2 regions of the Bradyrhizobium sp. AUGA SZCCT0182 genome follow, and region 2 is predicted to be linked to the other one. Evidence: predicted binding sites of a transcription regulator. Region 2 holds the regulator's gene; the other holds the start of a gene.
The links. Region 2 encodes PhoB, which activates phosphate uptake and scavenging genes when phosphate is short. Its sites were predicted from a motif close to TGTCATNNANCTGTCAT; they were not measured.
Positions count from the first base shown of each region.

Region 1: JQ611_RS39620 (Orn/Lys/Arg decarboxylase N-terminal domain-containing protein) is a predicted target of PhoB. The motif match lies at 5,608-5,624, and genes of this name have one in related genera.

Region 1 covers NZ_JAFCLY010000070.1:18,622-28,758, forward strand. The annotation lists gene JQ611_RS39590 (aldo/keto reductase) at 1-97, opposite strand, end outside; gene JQ611_RS39595 (cupin domain-containing protein) at 125-520, opposite strand; gene paoC (aldehyde oxidoreductase molybdenum-binding subunit PaoC) at 654-2,858, opposite strand; gene JQ611_RS39605 (xanthine dehydrogenase family protein subunit M) at 2,862-3,812, opposite strand; gene paoA (aldehyde dehydrogenase iron-sulfur subunit PaoA) at 3,809-4,471, opposite strand; gene JQ611_RS39615 (LysR family transcriptional regulator) at 4,660-5,553, shown strand; gene JQ611_RS39620 (Orn/Lys/Arg decarboxylase N-terminal domain-containing protein) at 5,668-8,025, shown strand; gene JQ611_RS39625 (GNAT family N-acetyltransferase) at 8,055-8,612, shown strand; gene JQ611_RS39630 (TfoX/Sxy family protein) at 8,726-9,124, opposite strand; gene JQ611_RS39635 (aldo/keto reductase) at 9,134-10,132, opposite strand.
Region 2 covers NZ_JAFCLY010000001.1:480,652-490,788, forward strand. The annotation lists gene JQ611_RS02245 (ATP-binding protein) at 1-297, shown strand, start outside; gene pstS (phosphate ABC transporter substrate-binding protein PstS) at 441-1,451, shown strand; gene pstC (phosphate ABC transporter permease subunit PstC) at 1,722-2,711, shown strand; gene pstA (phosphate ABC transporter permease PstA) at 2,715-3,560, shown strand; gene pstB (phosphate ABC transporter ATP-binding protein PstB) at 3,557-4,378, shown strand; gene phoU (phosphate signaling complex protein PhoU) at 4,402-5,118, shown strand; gene phoB (phosphate regulon transcriptional regulator PhoB) at 5,194-5,895, shown strand; gene JQ611_RS02280 (GcrA family cell cycle regulator) at 6,065-6,574, opposite strand; gene JQ611_RS02285 (aspartate aminotransferase family protein) at 7,144-8,349, shown strand; gene argF (ornithine carbamoyltransferase) at 8,349-9,275, shown strand; gene JQ611_RS02295 (Hsp33 family molecular chaperone) at 9,478-10,137, shown strand, end outside.

The DNA of each region.
Region 1 (10,137 bases), on a different contig from region 2:
TTTCGACCGCCGGGCCATAGCCGAAGCTGAGTCCCATGCAGCCGAGCCCGATCGCCGAGACTTCGAGGCCGCTCTTACCAAGTTTACGCTTCTGCACTCTCTTCTTCTCCAATTGTTCGACAAATCATCGCGCGTACTGTTCGTCGCTGACCTTTTCCATCCAGTCGACGGTCTTGCCGTCGAGCGCTTCCTGAATCGCCAGATGCGTCATCGCCGTCGTGGGTCCCGCGCCGTGCCAGTGCTTCTCGCCGGGCGGAAACCAGACTACGTCGCCGGGGCGGATCTCCTCGATCCGCCCGCCCCAGTGCTGCACCAGGCCAAAGCCTGACGTGACGACCAGGGTCTGTCCGAGCGGATGGGTGTGCCACGCGGTGCGCGCGCCGGGCTCGAAGGTGACGCTGGCGCCAACCACGCGTGCCGGTTCGGTCGCCTTGAACAGCGGATCGACGCGGACGGTACCGGTGAAATAATCTGAAGGTCCCTTGCCGGACGGCTGCGAGCCGCTTCGTTTGATGTCCATGGTACTGATCCTTCGTGGTGGTGTTACCGGCGCGTTTGCGCCAGCAGCTCCCGCTGCCAGCACGGCAAGGCCGCCACCGGCTGCAAGCATGCGTCTGCGCGTGATCATCGCGGTCGGTGCGCGGGCTCGGCGCTCATGCCACTTCCGGCAGCCGGGCAAGCAGCTTGTCGAGCGTGATCGGATAATCGCGCACCCGCACACCGGTCGCGTTGTAGATCGCGTTGGCGATGGCGGCACCGACGCCGCAGATGCCGAGTTCGCCGACGCCCTTGGCCTTCATCGGCGACGACATCGGGTCGGTCTCGTCGAGGAAGATCACGTCCTGATGCGGAATGTCGGCATGCACCGGCACTTCGTAGCCGGCGAGGTCATGGTTGACGAAGAAACCGCCGCGCTTGTCGACCGCCAGTTCTTCCATCAGCGCGGCACCGGCGCCCATCGTCATCGCGCCGATCACCTGGCTGCGCGCCGATTTGGGGTTGAGGATGCGGCCCGCGGCACACACCGCCAGCATTCGGCGCACCCGAATTTCGGCGGTCGCGGCATCGACGCCAACCTCGACGAAATGCGCGCCGAAGGTCGATTGCTGATACTTCTTGCCGAGATCGCCGAACTCCATCACATCCTCGGCCACGATGCCGCTCTCGCCCGCGGCCTGCGCCAGCGGCACGCTGCGATTGCCCGAACGCACCTGCCCGTCGGCGAAATCTGCCTCGGTGGAATTGAACCCGAGCTTCTGCGCCACGGCCTCGCGCAGCTTGACGCACGCGGCGTAGACGCCTGACGTCGAGCTGTTGGCGCCCCATTGCCCGCCCGATCCGGCCGAAACCGGAAAGGCCGAATCGCCAAGGCGTACGATGATCTTGTCAAGCGGCAGGCCCATCATCTCGGCTGCGGTCTGCGCGATGATGGTGTAGGTGCCGGTGCCGATATCGGTCATGTCGGTCTCGACAACAACGACGCCGCGGTTGTCGAGCCGCACGCGCGCCGCCGATTTCATCACCGGATTGTTGCGGAAGGCAGCCGCCATGCCGATGCCGACCAGCCATCGCCCGTCGCGAACCTGCCCCGGCTGGCGATTGCGCTTGCTCCAGTCGAAGCGGTTGGCGCCGAGCCCCATGCACGCGATCAGCGGCCGGTGCGAATACGCCCGCTCCGGCTTTTCGGGATCGACCTGGGTGTCATTGAGGATGCGGAACTCGATCGGATCGAGCCCGAGCTTTTCCGCCATCTCGTCCATCGCGATCTCCAGCGCCATCATGCCGGGCGCCTCGCCTGGCGCACGCATCGCATTGCCTTCCGGCAGGTCGAGCACCGCAAGCCGCGTCGCCGTCATGCGGTTGGCGCCGGCATAGAGCAGCCGTGTCGCCTGCACCGCAGCCTCCGGCTTGCCGCCGGGCAGGTTGCCGGACCAGCCCTCATGGCCGATGGCCGTGATCTTGCCGTCCCTGGTCGCGCCGATACGGATGCGCTGGATCGTGGCCGGCCGATGCACGGTGTTGTTGAACATCATCGGGCGCGTCAGCGCCACCTTGACCGGCCGCCCGGCCGCGCGGGCGCCCAATGCCGCGAGCAGCGCATCGGCCCGCACGAACAGTTTGCCGCCGAACCCGCCGCCAATGAAGGGCGATATCAGGCGGACCTTGTCCTTGGGCATGCCGAGCGTCTTGGCCAGTTCGCCAACGCTCCAGTCGATCATCTGGTTTGAGGTCCACACGATCAGCTTGTCGCCGTCCCAGGCGGCCATCGAGGCGTGCGGTTCCATCATCGCATGGGCGTGATCGGGCGTGGTGTAGGTCGCGTCGAGCTGAACCGGTGCCGCGGCGAACGCACCGGCGAAATCGCCGACTGCGGTATCGGCCGGACCGCCGGTGATGCGCGCGGGCTTGCCGGAATCCTTGACCGCTGCGAGATCGTAGACGCCATCAGTCCTGACATAATCGACGCGGACCAGTTGCGCGGCGGCGCGGGCCTGCTCGAAGGTCTCCGCCACCACGAGCGCGATCGCCTGGTGATAATGCTCGATCTCGGGACCGCCGAGCAGCGTGGCGAAGTTGAGGTTGCCCTTGGCGAGCTTGCCGGCATTGTCAGCCGTGACGATGGCAAGCACGCCGGATGCTGTCTTGGCGGCTGTCAGATCCATCGAGGCGATCCGGCCCTTGGCAATCGCTGAACCGACCACATAGCCGCAGGCCGGGTTCGCGATGTTGTCGTGCCGCTCATAGGCATAGGGCGCAGTGCCCGTGGTCTTGAACGGACCATCGATGCGGTCCGCGGGCTTGCCGATGATCTTCAACTGGTCGATCGGGTTGGTGGTCGCCGGGGTTTCGAATTTCATGGTCTATCCCCTCGCCTCTGCCAGCACCGCGCCGAGCGTCCGCTCGGCCAGCAGCAGCTTGAAGGCGTTCTCATGGGTAGGTTTGGCGTCGGCGAGCAGTTTTGCCGTCACTGCTTTCGCGCCGCGCGGCAGTTCGGCCTCGGCGGCTTCGACGCGCCAGGGCTTGTGGGCGACGCCGCCGAGCGCGACGCGTCCGGAGCCGTCGCGCTGCACGATGGCCGCGACCGCGACCAGAGCGAACGCATAAGACGCGCGGTCACGCACCTTGCGATAGATCTGCTTGCCGCCAACGGGTTTCGGCAACGTCACGGCGGTGATCAGTTCGCCCGGCGCCAGTGAGGTCTCAACCTCAGGCGTATTGCCGGGCAGCCGGTGGAATTCCGCGATCGGAATTTTTCGCGCGGCTCCATCGGGCTGAATTGTTTCCACCGTGGCGTCGAGCGCGCGCATGGCCACCGCCATGTCGCTCGGATGGGTCGCGATGCACGCTTCGCTGGCGCCGATCACGGCGTGCTGACGGCTGAAGCCGCCGATCGCCGAACAGCCGCTGCCGGGCTGACGTTTGTTGCAGGGCTGGTTGGTGTCGTAGAAATAGGGGCAGCGGGTCCGCTGCAGCAGATTGCCCGCGGTCGTCGCCTTGTTGCGCAACTGGCCCGAAGCGCCGGCGAGCAGCGCGCGCGACAGCACGCCGTAATCGCGCCGCACCCGTTCGTCCGCGGCAAGATCGGTGTTGCGCACCAGCGCGCCAACCCGCAGTCCGCCATCGGCGGTCGGCTCGATCTTGTCGAGCCCGAGACGGTTGACGTCGATCAGATGCGCCGGCGTCTCGATTTCGAGCTTCATCAGGTCGAGCAGGTTGGTACCACCAGCGATGAATTTGGCGCCCTGCTGGCGCGCAGCCGCGGCGGCGGCCTCGGCCGGCGAATTGGCGCGCTCATAGGTAAAGGATCTCATGCCTGCCTCCCGGCGACTTCGCTGATGGCTTCGGCGATGTTGGAATAGGCGCCGCAGCGGCAGATGTTGCCGCTCATGCGCTCGCGCAATTCGGCATTGGTGAGTTGCGGGACTGCGTTCAGATCGGCGCTGACATGGCTCGGTATGCCGGCCTTGATCTCGTCGAGCACGGCGACCGCCGAGCAGATCTGCCCGGGCGTGCAATAGCCGCATTGATAGCCGTCATGCTTGACGAAGGCCGCCTGCATCGGGTGCATGTTCTCCGGCGTGCCAAGGCCCTCGATGGTGGTGACGCTTTCGCCCTCATGCATCACAGCCAGCGTCAGGCATGAATTGATCCTGCGGCCACCGACGATCACCGTGCATGCGCCGCACTGGCCGTGATCGCAGCCCTTCTTGGTGCCGGTGAAATGCAAATTCTCGCGCAAGGCATCGAGCAGCGTGGTCCTTGTATCGACCGCGAGCTCGCGCGCCTTGCCGTTCACGTTGAAGGACACTTTCGACATCACCGGGGCTCCGGAAACCGCAGGCTTCAGGGCGATCTCGGCCTTGGCCACGAAGGTCGACGTCGTCACCCCGAGAGCCGGCGCCGTGAGAGAAGCGGCGCCGACGACCAACAGGTCGCGCCGAGAGAATCTGAAATCACCGGGGCTTCGCATGCCATCAATCCCTTTTTGCCGCTTCGCTCGTTTTGCGCCCGCCTCGTCCACTAACGCCGATCATGACCCGGGGTTGCGCGCAGCCGACATCGCGCAGGTCACGACCGCGTGCCTTCAGGCATTTAACGGGTGCAACGCCGCCGGATTAGGCCTAATAATCGGCATGGACTTATGAAACAGGCTCATGAATGCTCGGCAAAAACACCAACGACCTCATGGCGTTCCTGGCCGTGGCGCGCGAACGCAGTTTTACGCGGGCGGCAGCACAGCTCGGGGTTTCGCAATCGGCGCTCAGTCACACCATTCGAGGACTGGAAGAGCGGCTCGGCTTGCGGTTGTTGACCCGCACCACCCGCAGCGTGGCAACGACCGAGGCCGGAGAGCGGCTGGTTCGGACGGTGGGCCCCAAGTTCGAGCAAATCGACTCCGAACTATCAGCGCTGACCGAGCTTCGGGAAAAACCCGCCGGTACCATCCGGATCACGGCCGGCGAGCATGCGGCCCTGGCCGTGCTCTGGCCTGCCTTGACGACGCTGCTGCCGCGTTACCCCGACATCAAGGTCGAGCTGACCATCGATTACGGCCTGACCGACATCGTCGCGGAGCGATACGACGCCGGCGTTCGTCTCGGTGAGCAAGTGGCCAAGGACATGATCGCCGTGCGCATCGGACCGGACTTCTGCATGACCGTGGTTGGCTCGCCCTCGTATTTCGAACGAAAGCCGAAGCCGAAGAAGCCGCAGGATCTTACGGCGCACGACTGCATCACTGTCCGCCTGCCGACATCAGGTGGAATCTACGCCTGGGAATTCGAGAAACGCGGTCGCGAAGTCAAGGTGCGCGTCGATGGGCAGCTGGTGTTCAACAGCATCCCGCTCCGGCTGAACGCGGTACTGGCGGGGCACGGCCTCGCCTATCTGCCCGAGGACCAAGTCAAGAAGCATCTCGCCGACGGCCGTCTCATCCGCGTGCTCGACGACTGGTGCGCGCCGTTTTCCGGGTATCACCTCTATTACCCGAGCCGCCGGCAACCCACGCCGGCGTTTGCAGTGCTGGTGGAGGCGCTGCGATACCGGGGGTGATGGGCAGCCGCCGATCGAGCGGCAGGGTTTCGGGCGGCCGGGCCGGAACCCATCCGTCATCCAGATGTCATCGAATGCGCCAACAGCTTGCTGGACACACATTCGAGGGCACCGATGGACTATTTCCGACGCTTCACCTTTCTGTTCGCCGCACCGGTCTTTGATACCGACGATCTCGAAGGCCTCCGTTTCAACCAGATCATCACCGAGATCGAGCGGTCCGGCTTTGAAGTGGTCCGGGCGCGCAGGCTCGAGGATGCGGAAATCGCGGTTCAAACCGACGCCGCGATCGGCTGCATGGTGGTCGACTGGGGCAAAAAGGGCCTCGAGGGCAAGACCATGGCCCTGATCAATCTGATGCGGCGGCGCGGCCTCGATTTTCCGATCATCCTTTTGATCCGCCGCAAGCGGTTCGAGGACCTGCCGGTCGAGGTGCTGGATTTCATCGACGGCTATGTGTTCCTGTCCGAGGAAACGCCGCCCTTCATCGCCAAGAACCTGATCAGCCGCCTGAAGCAATATGCCGAAACCCTGAAGACGCCGTTTTTCGGCGCGCTGGTCGACTATGCCGAAGAGGGCAACCAGCTATGGACCTGCCCGGGCCACAATGGCGGCGTGTTCTACAGCCGCAGCCCGATCGGCCGGGTGTTCGTCGAACATCTCGGCGAAGCCGTGTTCCGCGACGACCTCGACAATTCCGTGCTCGACCTCGGCGATCTCCTGACCCATGAAGGCCCGGCGCTGAAGGCGCAAAAGGAAGCGGCGCAAATCTTCGGCGCCGAAAAGACCTATTTCGTGCTCAACGGCACCTCGACCTCCAACAAGGTGGTGCTGGGCGCGCTGGTCACCGACGGCGACCTCGTGCTGTTCGACCGCAACAACCACAAGGCGGCCCATCACGGCGCGCTGATGATGGCCGGCGGCATTCCGGTTTATATCCCGACCGTCCGCAACGCCTGGGGCTTGATCGGCCCGATGCGCTGGGACGCGATCGACGAGACGAGTTTGCGCGAACGCATCCGCAGCCATCCGCTGGTCAAGGACCCCGAGGCCTGGCGTAAGCCGCGTCCTTTCCGGGTCGCCGTGGTCGAGCAGTGCACCTATGACGGCACGATCCACAGTGCCGAGATGATCCTGAAAGCGATCGGCCATCTCTGCGACTACATCCTGTTCGACGAGGCCTGGGCCGGCTTCATGAAGTTTCATCCGCTCTATGCCGGACGTTTCGCGATGGGACTGTCCGGTCTCGGCCCCGACGCGCCCGGCATCATCGCGACCCAGTCGACCCACAAGCAGCTGGCGAGCTTCTCGCAGGCCTCGCAGATCCACATCAAGGACCGCCATATCACCGGCCAGAAGCGCCGCATCGAACACCGGCGCTTCAACGAAAGCTTCATGCAGCACGCCTCGACCTCGCCGTTCTATCCGATCTTCGCCTCTCTCGATGTCGGCGCGCAGATGATGAAGGGCCGCTCCGGCGAGGTGCTGTGGGACGACACGATCCGGCTCGGCATCGAGCTGCGCAAGAAGATGCGCGCGGTCCGCCGCGAATTCGAGGAGAAGGAAGCGCGGCCCGAACGCCGCTGGTTCTTCGAGCCGTTCGTGCCCGACCGCGTCGCGATACCAGACGTTTCCCGCGCGGGCGCCGTGCACAATGTGGCCTGGGAGACCATCTCCACCGACATGCTGGTCACCGATCCCGTTTATTGGCAGCTTTCGCCGGACGCGCGCTGGCACGGTTTTCCCGATCTGACCGCGGGCTTCGCCATGACCGACCCGAACAAGCTGACGGTGCTGACCCCCGGCTTCGACCATGCCACCGGCCGCTATGCCGACCACGGCATTCCCGCCCCCGTTGTCGCGCAGTATCTGCGCGAAAATCGCATCGTGGCGGAAAAGAACGATCTCAACTCGCTGCTGTTCCTGCTCACCCCCGGCGTCGAGGCCAGCAAGGCCGGCACGCTGATCTCGGGCCTCGTCGCGTTCAAGAAACTGCACGACGACAACGCGCTGCTGGAAGAGGTGATCCCGGAATTCCATCAGCGCCGGCCGAAGCGCTATGCCGGCGTGCGCTTACGCGATCTCTGTGGCGAGATGCACGGCTTCTTCCGCAACGCCGGCGTCAGCGCGCTGCAGGCCAAGCAATTCCTCGCCGAGCATCTGCCTGACATCGCGATGTCGCCGCGCGACGCCGCGCGCTATCTGGTTCGCAACGACGTCGACTATCTGCCGATCGACGCCATCCCCGGCCGCATTGCCACGACGCCCTTTGTGGTCTATCCGCCCGGCATCGCCACCATCGTGCCGGGCGAACGATTGACCGAGCGGGCGCAGCCGATGATCGACTACCTCAAAATGTTCGAAACCTGCTTCAACACCTTCCCCGGCTTCGACGTCGAGATTCAGGGCGTCTACAAGGAAGTCGATCCGTCCGGCCGCATCCGGCTCTATACCTACGTGGTCGCCGAATGAACCGGCCAAACGAAACCGCAGGTCCGGCCATGACGAGCGACCAACCGGTGCTGGTCCGGCCCTCGCGCGACGGCGATGTCGAGGCGATGCTGGCGATCTACCGCCATCATATCCGCCGCGGCATTGAAGAAGGCGTCGACGACAGCGGCACCCCGGAGCCGGAGGATTTGCGCGACCGGCGCAAGAACCTGCGCAGCCAGCGCCTGCCGCATCTGGTGGCGACCTGCGGCGGCGAGGTGGTGGGCTACGCTTACGTCGTGCTGTTTCGCAAGCGGCCGGCCTATCGCTACGCGGTCAAGCATTCGATCTATGTGCATCGCGAGCATCAGGGACGCGGCGTCGGACGGCTGTTGTTGCAGGAGCTGATCGATGTCTGCGCCGCCGCCGGGTTCCGGCAGATGATCGGCTATATCGATTCCGACAACACGGCCTCGCTCGCGCTGCATGAAAGGTTCGGCTTTGCCCGCGCCGGCCTGCTGCCGGGCGTCGCCTACCGCTACGGCCGCTGGGCCGACACCGTCATGGTGCAACGTTCGCTTGCCGCCGGTTCAACCGCACCGCCGCTGATTTCCAGCCCGGGGCGGTGAGCGGGCGTGCAACAAATTCCATGTCGTCCCGGCGAATGCCGGGACCCATAGCCACCGAAGGTCATCGTGCACGAGGCTGGAGCGACATCGGCTCTAACAATAAGCATTTGTGCTTAAGGGTCCCGGCGTTCGCCGGGACGACGACGGTTGGGTTTACTTGGTGCCGCCCGCCCCCGCTTCGCCGCAACCCGGTGCGCCGCCGCCAAAGCGGCGCGCGCCCAGACGATCAGCTCATCGGGTTCGTCGAACAGCCGCTCCGGCACGCGCCAGAAGGAGAGGTCGATCATGGCGCCCTTCTTCGCATAGTTGAGCGGCGGAAACGCCTCGGCTTCCTTGAATATCTCACGGTTCTGGTCATCGACCCGGAAATAGAGCGTATTCTCCGTCACCACGGCAAGCATCACGCCGTCGCAGAACACGCCGGTCTTGCCGAACATGCGCCGCATGGTGACGCGGCCCAGCGGCGCCAGCTGCTCGCTCAGGAATTCGGCATAGGTGGCGCTGGCGACCATGCTCGCCGATCACCGCGGTTCGCCGGAGAACGCCAGCCGCAATGTCGACAGCCGGTCGAGCGCCGCCTGCGGCAATGGACCTTTTTCGACCGCGGCAAATGCGCCCTCGAACTCCTGCGGCGTCGCCATGCCGACCAGGATGGTACCCATCGCCGGGTGCGACAGCGCAAACCGCGTGGCGGCTTCGGTCAGGCTGGAAGCAAAACCTTCCTCCACCAGCGGCATCAGACGGCGGGCGCGCTCGATATCAGCATCGTAGCTCATCGCCGAACCAATCGGCTCGGGCGCCGGGCTTGCAATCGGATGCCGCGCGGCCGAGCCCGACAAGGCGCCGCCCGCCAGCACGCGGATGCCGACGACGCCGACGCCGGCCGCCCGTGTGTGATCGAACACCCCTGCATAATCCTGCGCCGGATAATTTTTCGGCAGTTCTTCGGCGGCGGATGGATTGAGCATGTTGTAGACGATTTGCGCGCTGTCGAAGACGCCGGCATCGATCACCTGATGCAGCGCCGCGGTGTCGCCGACCGCCGAAATCCCGAGGAAACGAATCTTGCCCTGCTGACGCAGCCGCTCGAACGCCGGCACCACCTCGTCCAGCACCTGCCGCGCGCTCAGCGCCGATCCGCCGCCGGAAACGGTAATCGGATTGTGCAGGTGAAAGATGTCGACGTGCTCAAGACCAAGCCGCGCCAGACTGCCTTCGAGCGACGTCGTGACGGCATCGGCAATGCGGCCGAACGCATCGGGCGGTATTCGGACCTTGGTGCCGACGATCGCGTTGGCCGGCTTCAGCTTTTGCAAGACACGGCCAAGGTTCTTTTCCGATTCACCGTCGCCGTACAGCACCGCGGTGTCGAAATAATTCACGCCGACTTCGAGCGCCCGCGCCACGGCGCGCTCCTGGTCCGCAGGATCGCCGCGCACCATCACGCCGCCGACAGCGCCGCAACCAAAGCCCAGCACCGAGAGCTGCATTCCCGTGCGCCCAAAAATTCGCAATTGCATCGCTG
Region 2 (10,137 bases):
AAGGTCATCGTCTCGCTGGTGCATGCGAATTCCGCCGACGGCGCGCCTGAGGTCCGCGTCCTGGTGCGCGATTTCGGGCCCGGAATTGCCCCGGAGCATCTGCCGCGGCTGACCGAGCGGTTCTACCGGGTCGATGTCGGCGACAGCCGGGCGCAGGGTGGAACCGGGCTCGGTTTATCCTTGGTGAAACATATTGTTAACCGCCATCGCGGCCGGCTTTTGATCGAAAGCGTGCCCAAAAACGGGGCCACTTTTACCGCCTGCTTTCCCCAGGCGAAACCCCCGGCAGGGACTTAAACTCTAGCGATTCCAATCGCTTGAGTCTGTCATCCAACTGTCATCGAACCTTCGTAAAAGCTCTATTGACCGCACCTAAACGGATGCGGCGTGAGCGCGATCGGGCGTTAACAGGCGCTTCGCTCACCAGATGGAGACCAGCCATGAATTTCATCAAGACAATCGTCGCGGCAGGCCTCGTCGCCGCCTCGACCTCGGCGTTGTCAGCCGATATCACCGGCGCGGGCGCCACCTTCCCGTTCCCGGTCTATTCCAAGTGGGCCGATGCCTACAAAAAGGAGACCGGCAACGGTCTGAACTACCAGTCGATCGGCTCCGGCGCCGGCATCAAGCAGATCCTGGCCAAGACCGTGACCTTCGGCGCCACCGATGCGCCGCTGAAGGCTGAGGCCCTCGAAAAGGATGGCCTCGTGCAGTGGCCGATGGTGATGGGCGCGATCGTCCCCGTCGTGAACCTCGAAGGCATCAAGTCGGGCGAACTCGTGCTCTCGGGCGAAGTGCTCGGCGACATCTATCTCGGCAAGATCAAGAAGTGGGACGATCCCGCGATTGCCAAGCTCAATCCGAAGCTGAAGCTGCCGACCGACGCCATCACCGTGGTCCGCCGCTCCGACGGTTCGGGCACCACCTTCAACTTCACCGACTATCTGTCGAAGTCGAACGCCGAGTGGAAGGCCAAGGTCGGTCTCGGCACCGCGGTCGAATGGCCGACGGGCGTTGGCGCCAAGGGCAATGAAGGCGTTGCCGGCAACATCGGCCAGACCAAGAACGCGATCGGCTACGTCGAGTACGCCTACGCCAAGCAGAACAAGCTGACCTATGCCGCGATGGTCAACAAGGCAGGCAAGACCGTGCAGCCGACGGTAGCCTCGTTCCAGGCTGCTGCGGCCAACGCCGACTGGGCGAAGGCGCCCGGCTACTACGTCATCCTCACCGACCAGCCCGGCGAAACCTCGTGGCCGATCACCGCCGCGACCTTCATCCTGATGCACAAGTCCGCGACCGATAAGGCCGCGTCCCAGGAAGCCATCAAGTTCTTCAAATGGTCGTTCGAGAAGGGCGGCAAGATGGCTGAGGAGCTCGACTACATCCCGATGCCGGACTCCGTGGTTAAGCTGATCGAAAAGACCTGGACCGCCGAGATCAAGAGCTGAACTTAAGAACAAGAGCCGGGCGGCGTTCCGGCCCGGCGACAATGGGAGCGTGCTCCCACTTTGCCCAACCCGGGTCTTTCCGGGTTGGGTCTTTCCCTCCGGGCAGGAGGGCGAATACGGGCGGGTCTGGTTTGCCGAGTGACTTGGTCGACAAGGTCTTGGTCGACAGGGTCTTGGCCGACAGGGGTCTTGGTTCAAGAGTCCGGTGCAAAACCGGCGCCGGGTCCGGGGCAGTTGGGCTATACAGTACAGGGGATTGGCGTGGCAGACATGGCCGTTCAGAGCGACGTGATGGAAGCTGCAGGACCTTACGATCGCGCCAGGGCCCTCAGCGCCTTCAAGCTTGGTGACGTTACCTTCTATTGGCTCACGCGCGCCTGTGCGATCTCGGTGCTGCTCATTCTCGGCGGCATCATCTTATCGCTGATCGTGGGCGCCTGGCCTGCGATCAGGGAATACGGCTTCTCGTTCCTGTTCACCTCGCGCTGGGCGCCATCAGCCGATCCGCCGGTGCTGGGCGCGCTCGGGCCGATCTACGGCACGCTGATCACCTCCGTGATCGCGATGATGATCGCCATTCCGGTCGGTATCGGCATTGCGGTGTTCCTGACCGAGATCTGTCCGATCTGGCTGCGCCGTCCGATCGGGCTCGCGGTCGAACTGCTCGCCGGCATTCCCTCGATCATCTACGGCATGTGGGGCTTCTTCGTGCTGGGCCCGTTTTTGGCCAACTCGTTCCAGCCGTTCATGATCAGCATCTTCGACGGCGTCCCGGTTCTCGGCACCATCTTCGCAGGTCCCCCGTCTTATCTCAGCCTGTTCAACGCCGCGCTGATCCTTGCGATCATGGTGCTGCCCTTCATCACCTCGATCTCGGTCGACGTCTTCAAGACGGTGCCGCCGGTGCTGAAGGAAGCCGCCTACGGCGTCGGCTGCACCACCTGGGAAGTCGTCCGCAACGTGGTGATCCCCTACACAAGGGTCGGCGTGATCGGCGGCGTGATGCTGGCGCTCGGCCGCGCGCTCGGCGAAACCATGGCGGTCACCTTCATCATCGGCAACTCGTTCAAGATCTCATCTTCGATCTTCGCGCCGGGCACCACGATCTCGGCGGCGATCGCCAGCGAATTCGCCGAGAGCGACGGCCTGCACCAGTCCGGCCTGATCCTGCTCGGCCTGCTGTTGTTCGTGCTGACGTTCTTCGTCCTGTCGGCCGCCCGGCTGATGCTGATGCGGCTGGAAAAGAAGGCGGGGAACTGAGCCATGAACCCGATTTACGCCTCCCGCCGCCGCAATGACATCATCATCCGGGGCCTCTGCGTCGGCGCCGCCTTGTTCGGCGTGACATGGCTAGCGCTGATCCTGTTCACGCTGTTCTATAACGGCCTGGCCGGCCTCAACCTGGCCGTCTTCACCCAGGACACGCCGCCGCCCGGCTCGACCGATGGCGGTCTGCGCAACGCGATCATCGGTTCGATCATCATGACTGCGATCGGGGTCGGCATCGGCGCGCCGCTCGGCATGCTGGCCGGAACCTATCTGGCCGAATACGGCAAGCATGACCGGCTCACCTCGGTGATCCGCTTCATCAACGACATCCTGCTCAGCGCGCCCTCGATCATCATCGGCCTGTTCGTCTACGGCGCCATCGTGGTGCCGATGGGCGGCTTCTCGGCCTTTGCCGGCTGTCTGGCGCTGGCCGTGATCGTGATCCCCGTGGTGGTCCGCACCACCGAGGACATGCTCGGCCTGGTGCCCAATCCGCTGCGTGAAGCGGCGTCCGCGCTCGGCCTGCCGCGCTCGCTGGTGATCAAGCGGATCGCCTATCGCGCCGCGCGAAGTGGTCTCATCACCGGCGTGCTGCTCGCCACCGCCCGCGTCGCCGGCGAAACCGCGCCGCTGCTGTTCACCGCGCTGTCGAACCAGTTCTTCAGCCTCGATCTCACCAAGACGATGGCGAACCTGCCGGTCACCATCAACAACTTCGTGCAGAGCCCCTACGAATACTGGAAGCAGCTCGCCTGGAGCGGGGCGCTGCTCATCACCCTGACCGTACTCGCCCTGAATATTGGCGCGCGCATCCTTGGCGCCGAGAGGACCGCAAAATGACCGAAGTTTCTGTATCCATGAGTGCCGTCAACGCGGGCGTTCCCCACGTGGCGCTGCCCGACGCGCCGCCGAAAGTGACCGCGCGGGGCCTGAACTTCTACTATGGCGAGCACCACGCGCTGAAGAACATCAACCTCACGCTCGGCACCCACCGCGTCACCGCCTTCATCGGGCCGTCCGGCTGCGGCAAGTCCACGCTGCTGCGGATCTTCAACCGGATGTACGACCTCTATCCGGGCCAGAAGGCGACCGGGCAATTGATGCTCGACCAGACCAACATCCTCGACCCCAAGCTCGATCTCAATCTGCTGCGCGCCCGGGTCGGCATGGTGTTCCAGAAGCCGACGCCGTTTCCGATGACGATCTACGAAAACATCGCCTTCGGCATCCGCCTTTATGAGAAGATCTCGAAATCCGAGATGGACGGCCGCGTCGAAAAGGCGTTGCGTGGCGGTGCGCTGTGGAACGAGGTCAAGGACAAGCTGAATGCATCGGGCCTCAGCCTGTCCGGCGGCCAGCAGCAGCGGCTCTGTATCGCGCGCACGGTGGCGGTGCGCCCTGAAGTGATCCTGTTCGACGAGCCCTGCTCGGCGCTGGACCCGATTTCGACCGCCAAGGTCGAGGAATTGATCACAGAATTGGCGGAGGACTACACCATCGCCATCGTGACCCATAACATGCAGCAGGCGGCGCGCGTCTCGGACAAGACCGCCTTCATGTATCTCGGTGAACTGGTCGAATTCGACGACACCAACAAGATTTTCACCTCGCCGAGCGACCGACGCACCCAGGATTACATTACCGGCCGGTTCGGCTAAGCGCACATCGCGAGGAGAAGACAATGGCTTCAGAGCATACCGCGAAGGCGTTCGACAGCGATCTTCAGGAATTGACCCGCCTGGTCGCCGAAATGGGCGGCCTTGCCGAACGCATGATCACCGAATCCGTCGATGCCTTGATCCGGCGCGACGTTGCGCTGGGAAAACGCGTCGTCGCCTCCGACGCCGAGATCGACCGCCTGCAGCACCTGATCGAGGAACGCGCGGTGCTGACGATTGCCCGCCGCCAGCCGATGGCCATCGACCTGCGCGAGATCGTCGGCGCCATGCGGGTGGCCACCGATCTGGAACGGATCGGCGACCTCGCCAAGAACATGGGCAAGCGCGTCGCGGCGCTGGAGAACGATTTCCAGCCGCTGAAACTGATCCGCGGTCTCGAACACATGACCGATCTGGTGCAGTCGCAGGTCAAGTCCGTGCTTGACGCCTACGCGTCGCACGACCTGCCGGCGGCGATGGCGGTCTGGAAGGGCGACGAGGAAGTCGACGCCATCTGCACCTCGCTGTTCCGCGAACTCCTGACCTACATGATGGAAGATCCGCGCAACATCTCGTTCTGTATCCATCTGATGTTCTGCGCCAAGAACATCGAGCGGATCGGCGACCATGCCACCAACATCGCCGAGACCGTGTTCTACATGATCGAAGGCCAGCAGATCCTCGACAAGCGCCCGAAGGGCGACATGACGAATTTTGCCACGACTGTGCCGGGAAACTAGTTACTGAACTGACAGCGGAACGAGAGACGTTTTTCGCGTATCGACAGCGCGTCAAAACACAAGAGGCTTACATAGATGAACGCACGCATTCTGGTGGTTGAAGACGAGGAAGCGCTCACCACGCTTCTGCGCTACAACCTCGATGCCGAAGGCTATGAGGTCGAAACCGTCGCCCGCGGTGACGACGCCGATACACGGTTGAAGGAGCGGGTGCCCGACCTGATCGTGCTGGACTGGATGCTGCCGGGCCTGTCCGGCATCGAACTGTGCCGCCGCTTAAGGGCGCGGCCGGAGACCAAGGCGCTGCCGATCATCATGCTGACCGCGCGCGGCGAGGAAAGCGAACGGGTGCGGGGGCTGGCGACCGGCGCCGACGACTACATCGTAAAACCCTTTTCGGTGCCGGAGCTGCTGGCGCGGGTGAAGGGCCTGTTGCGGCGGGCGAGCCCGGAGCGGCTGGCCACCGTGCTGACCTATGGCGATATCGAACTCGACCGCGAGAAGCGCCGCGTCGCGCGCTCGGGCCGTCCGATCGATCTCGGCCCCACCGAATATCGCCTGCTGGAGTTTTTCCTGGAACATCCCGGCCGCGTATTCAGCCGCGAGCAACTGCTCGACAGCGTCTGGGGCCGCGACATCTACATCGACGAGCGTACCGTCGACGTCCATATCGGCCGCCTGCGCAAACTGCTCAACCCCGGCCGCGAACAGGACCCGATCCGCACCGTGCGCGGCGCCGGCTACGCGCTGGATGATCGGTTCGCGAAGGTGGAGTAGCCAATACTCCATCGTCGTCCCGGCGAAGGCCGGGACCCATAACCACAAGTATCGATTTTTGAAGCGAGCTGGAGCTCCAGCCAAGCCTAACCACGATCGCCTGTGGTTATGGGTCCCTGCGTTCGCAGGGACGACAGCGGATATTTTCCGCGTAGCTGATGCGCAGCCCTTACCTGGTCGGCTTCGGCGCCGGGCGGCGGCGATCGGAGGCCGGCTGATAGGCGATGCGCGAGTGATGCGCGCAATAGGGCAGGCTGCTGAGCGCCTTGCCGCCGCAGAAAAAGAATTCCGAGCTGGAGGGGTCGCCGATCGGCCAGTGGCAGGTGGCCTCGTTCAATTCGAGCAGCGTCAGCCGCTGGCTCATCGGCACCACATTGTCGTAGGCGACCGGATCCGGCTCCATCTCCACCTCGAAGGCGTGGGCCAGCGCGGTGTTGCCGCGCGACACCGGGCGCGCCACCCGCATCATCTGCTGGGCGGGGCGCGCCTTGCGCTGACGCGGCGCGGCCGAGGAGGGGCTCTTGGCACGGCCGGAGAGACCCAGCCGGTGCACTTTGCCGATCACTGCATTTCGCGTCACATTTCCGAGTTCCGCGGCGATCTGGCTGGCGGAAAGTCCGCCCTCCCAGAGCTTTTTAAGCTGCTCGACGCGCTCGTCGGACCAGGTCAATACCGTCATCGCATTCTTCCCTTCGCACAGAGCCGGCCAAACCGGGGGCAGCGCTGGCGATGCCAATTCTCAAAAATCCCAGCGGGCAGAATCCCTTAGCCCTCGCCGGGCGCAAAAAAGCCGCCCGAACGTTTACGCCTTACAAAATGGACTCTAGGGGTCAGTACTTCCGCACGAGATGTCGTACCCGACAGCCCAGACGCTACAATATGGCGGGACTCTGGCGCAAGAGTACGCGTCCGTGCGTCCACATGTTCCGGTATTTATGCATTGTAATTGGAGTTTTCCACGGCACCGGAATGCTACGGATTGCTTTATCTTGCACCGCAGGGAAGCGGTTCGAGCATGATCCGGAAAAGTGGACGCCGGTTTTCCCTCGGGACAAGCGCAAGGCGCTTGCCCGGAGATCATGCTCAAAACAAGCGGATTTCGGCGTGTTGACACGGTCCAAAGCCAGCATAGAATGCCTGTCACGTGCCGCCCCGAAAAGGCGGCACGTTTTGTTTTCGCAAGACCGGCTGTGCCGCGTTCGCGCCAATGCACGCTATGTGGCCGGTCTCTAACCGTCAGTGATAGCCATGACCAACAGCGCCCCGTCGCATCTGCTTCCCGTATTCGCGAGAGTCGATCTCGGTTTCGAACGCGGCGAAGGCGCGTGGCTGATCTCGACGTCAGGCGAGCGCTATCTCGACTTCACCTCGGGTGTGGCAGTGAATGCGCTCGGCCACTGCCATCCGCATCTGGTCGCAGCCTTGCAGGAGCAGGCCACCAAGCTCTGGCACATGTCGAACCTGTTCAGGAGTCCGGACGGCGACAAGCTTGCAGCAAGGCTGTGCGAGCAGAGCTTTGCCGATCTGGTGTTCTTCTGTAATTCCGGCGCGGAAGCGATGGAATGCGCGATCAAGGTCGCGCGCCGCTATCACGCCGCCAAGGGACATCCCGAGCGCTACCGCATCGTCACCTTCGAGGGCGCGTTCCACGGCCGCACGCTGGGCACGCTGGCGGCGACCGGCTCGGCCAAATATCTGGAAGGTTTCGGTCCGCCGCTGGACGGCTTCGACCAGGTCGCGCATGGCGATCTCGAAGCGGTGAAGAAGGTGATCGGGCCGCAGACCGCCGCCATCCTGATCGAGCCGGTGCAGGGCGAGGGCGGTGTCCGCAGCGCGCCGCATGCGTTCTACAAGGCGCTCCGCCAATTGTGCGACGACAAGGGCCTGCTGCTGATTTTCGACGAGGTGCAGACCGGCATGGGCCGCACCGGCGATCTGTTTGCCTATAAGCGCCTCGGCGTCACCCCCGACATCATGTCGCTGGCAAAAGCGCTCGGCGGCGGCTTTCCGATCGGCGCCTGTCTCGCCACGGCAGAGGCGGCGTCCGGCATGACGCCGGGCTCGCACGGCTCGACCTTCGGCGGCAACCCGCTGGCGATCGCCTCCGCCAACGCGGTGCTCGACGTGATGCTCAAACCCGGCTTCTTCGACCACGTGCAGAAAGTGTCGCTGCTCTTGAAACAGAAGCTCGCTTCCGTGGTCGATCGCTATCCTTCCGTGCTGGCGGAAGTGCGCGGCGAAGGGCTGCTGATCGGCGTCAAGGCCGTGGTGCCCTCGGGCGATCTCGTCGCCGCGCTGCGGGACCAGAAGCTGCTGACGGTCGGCGCCGGCGACAATGTCGTGCGCTTCCTCGCGCCCCTGATCGTTTCCGAATCCGAGATCGAGCAATCCGTCCAAAGCCTCGAACGCGCCTGCATCGCGCTGTCAGGCGACAAGAAGAAGGCGGCGGGGTGATGAGCAAGTCCCTACGTCACTTTCTCGATATCAGCGAGCTGCCGCCGAAGGAATTGCGCAACATGCTGGACCTGAGCGTCGCCATGAAGGCGAAGCTGAAGGCGCATGAGACGCCCAGAAAGCCGCTCGAGGGCAAGACCCTGGCGATGATCTTCGAACGGCCGTCGACCCGCACCCGGGTCTCGTTCGACGTCGGCATGCGCCAGCTCGGCGGCGAGGCCATCATGCTGACCGGCGCGGAAATGCAACTCGGCCGCGGCGAGACCATCGCCGATACCGCGCGCGTGCTGTCGCGTTACGTCGATGCGATCATGATCCGCATCCTCAATCACGATGCGTTGCTGGAGCTTGCCGCCAACGCCACCGTGCCCGTCATCAACGGGCTCACCCGGCGCTCGCATCCCTGCCAGGTGATGGCGGACCTGATGACGTTCGAGGAGCATCGCGGCTCGATCGAGGGCCGCACCGTGGCCTGGACCGGCGATGACAACAACGTGCTGGCGTCATGGGCGCATGCGGCGGAACGCCTGAAGTTCAAACTGAACGTGGCCACCCCGCCGCAGCTCGCGCCGAACAAGGCGATGAAGGACTGGATCAAGGCGACGCAGGCGCCGATCGTGCTCGGCAACGACCCGGAAGCCGCCGTCGCCGGCGCCGACTGCGTCGTGACCGACACCTGGGTGTCGATGGGCGACAAGGACGGCGAGCATCGCCACAACGTGCTCAAGCCCTACCAGGTCAACGCCCAGCTGATGTCGCTGGCCAAGCGTGATGCGCTGTTCATGCACTGCCTGCCGGCTCATCGCGGTGAGGAGGTCACCGACGAGGTGATCGACGGCCCGCAATCGGTGGTGTTCGACGAAGCCGAAAACCGCCTGCATGCGCAAAAGGGCATTCTGGCCTGGTGTTTTAACGAAGTGGCGTAGCGGCCCCAACGTAACTGTCGTCCCGGCCTAGTGCGCAGTTGCGCACGGGGGCCGGGACCCATACGCCGCGGCTCTAACGATTGAAGGCAGTGGTTGACGCCTTGCCTTACTCAGAACTCCCTGTGGCTATGGGTCCCGGCCTTCGCCGGGACGACGTAATACCCCCTTTCGATTCACCCTCTTCGACCCCAGATAAAGCGCCATGACTCAATCCCCCGACATCAAAATCACGCCCTCAGCGCCGATCCGCGCGCCATCGGCGGTTCCCATCGACGATGCAGCGCTGCCGTTCGAAGTCAACGCGCTCGACCTGCGCGGACGGCTGACCCGGCTCGGCCCCGCGCTCGACGACATCCTGACCAAGCACGATTACCCGGCTCCGGTCTGCAAGCTGCTCGGCGAGGCCATCGTGCTGGCGACGCTGCTCGGCTCGTCCCTGAAGTTCGACGGCCGCTTCATCCTGCAGACCCAGACCGACGGCCCGGTGTCGTTCCTGATCGTGGATTTCCAGCTGCCGGATCGGCTGCGCGCCTATGCGCGCTTCGATGCGACGCGGCTGAAGGACGGGCAGGACTCCGGCGCGCTGCTGGGTAACGGTCATCTGGCGATGACCATCGACCAGGGCGCGGACATGAGCCGCTATCAAGGCCTGGTGGCGCTGGAAGGCGGCAATCTCGAAGACGCCGCGCATGAATATTTCCTGCGCTCCGAGCAGATCCCGACGCGCGTGCGGCTTGCGGTCGGCGAGGAATGGCGCGGCAGCGGCGACGGTCCGAAACACCGCTGGCGCGCCGGCGGCATGCTGCTGCAATTCCTGCCGCAGGCGCCGGAGCGGGCGCGGCAGGCCGACCTCGATCCCGGC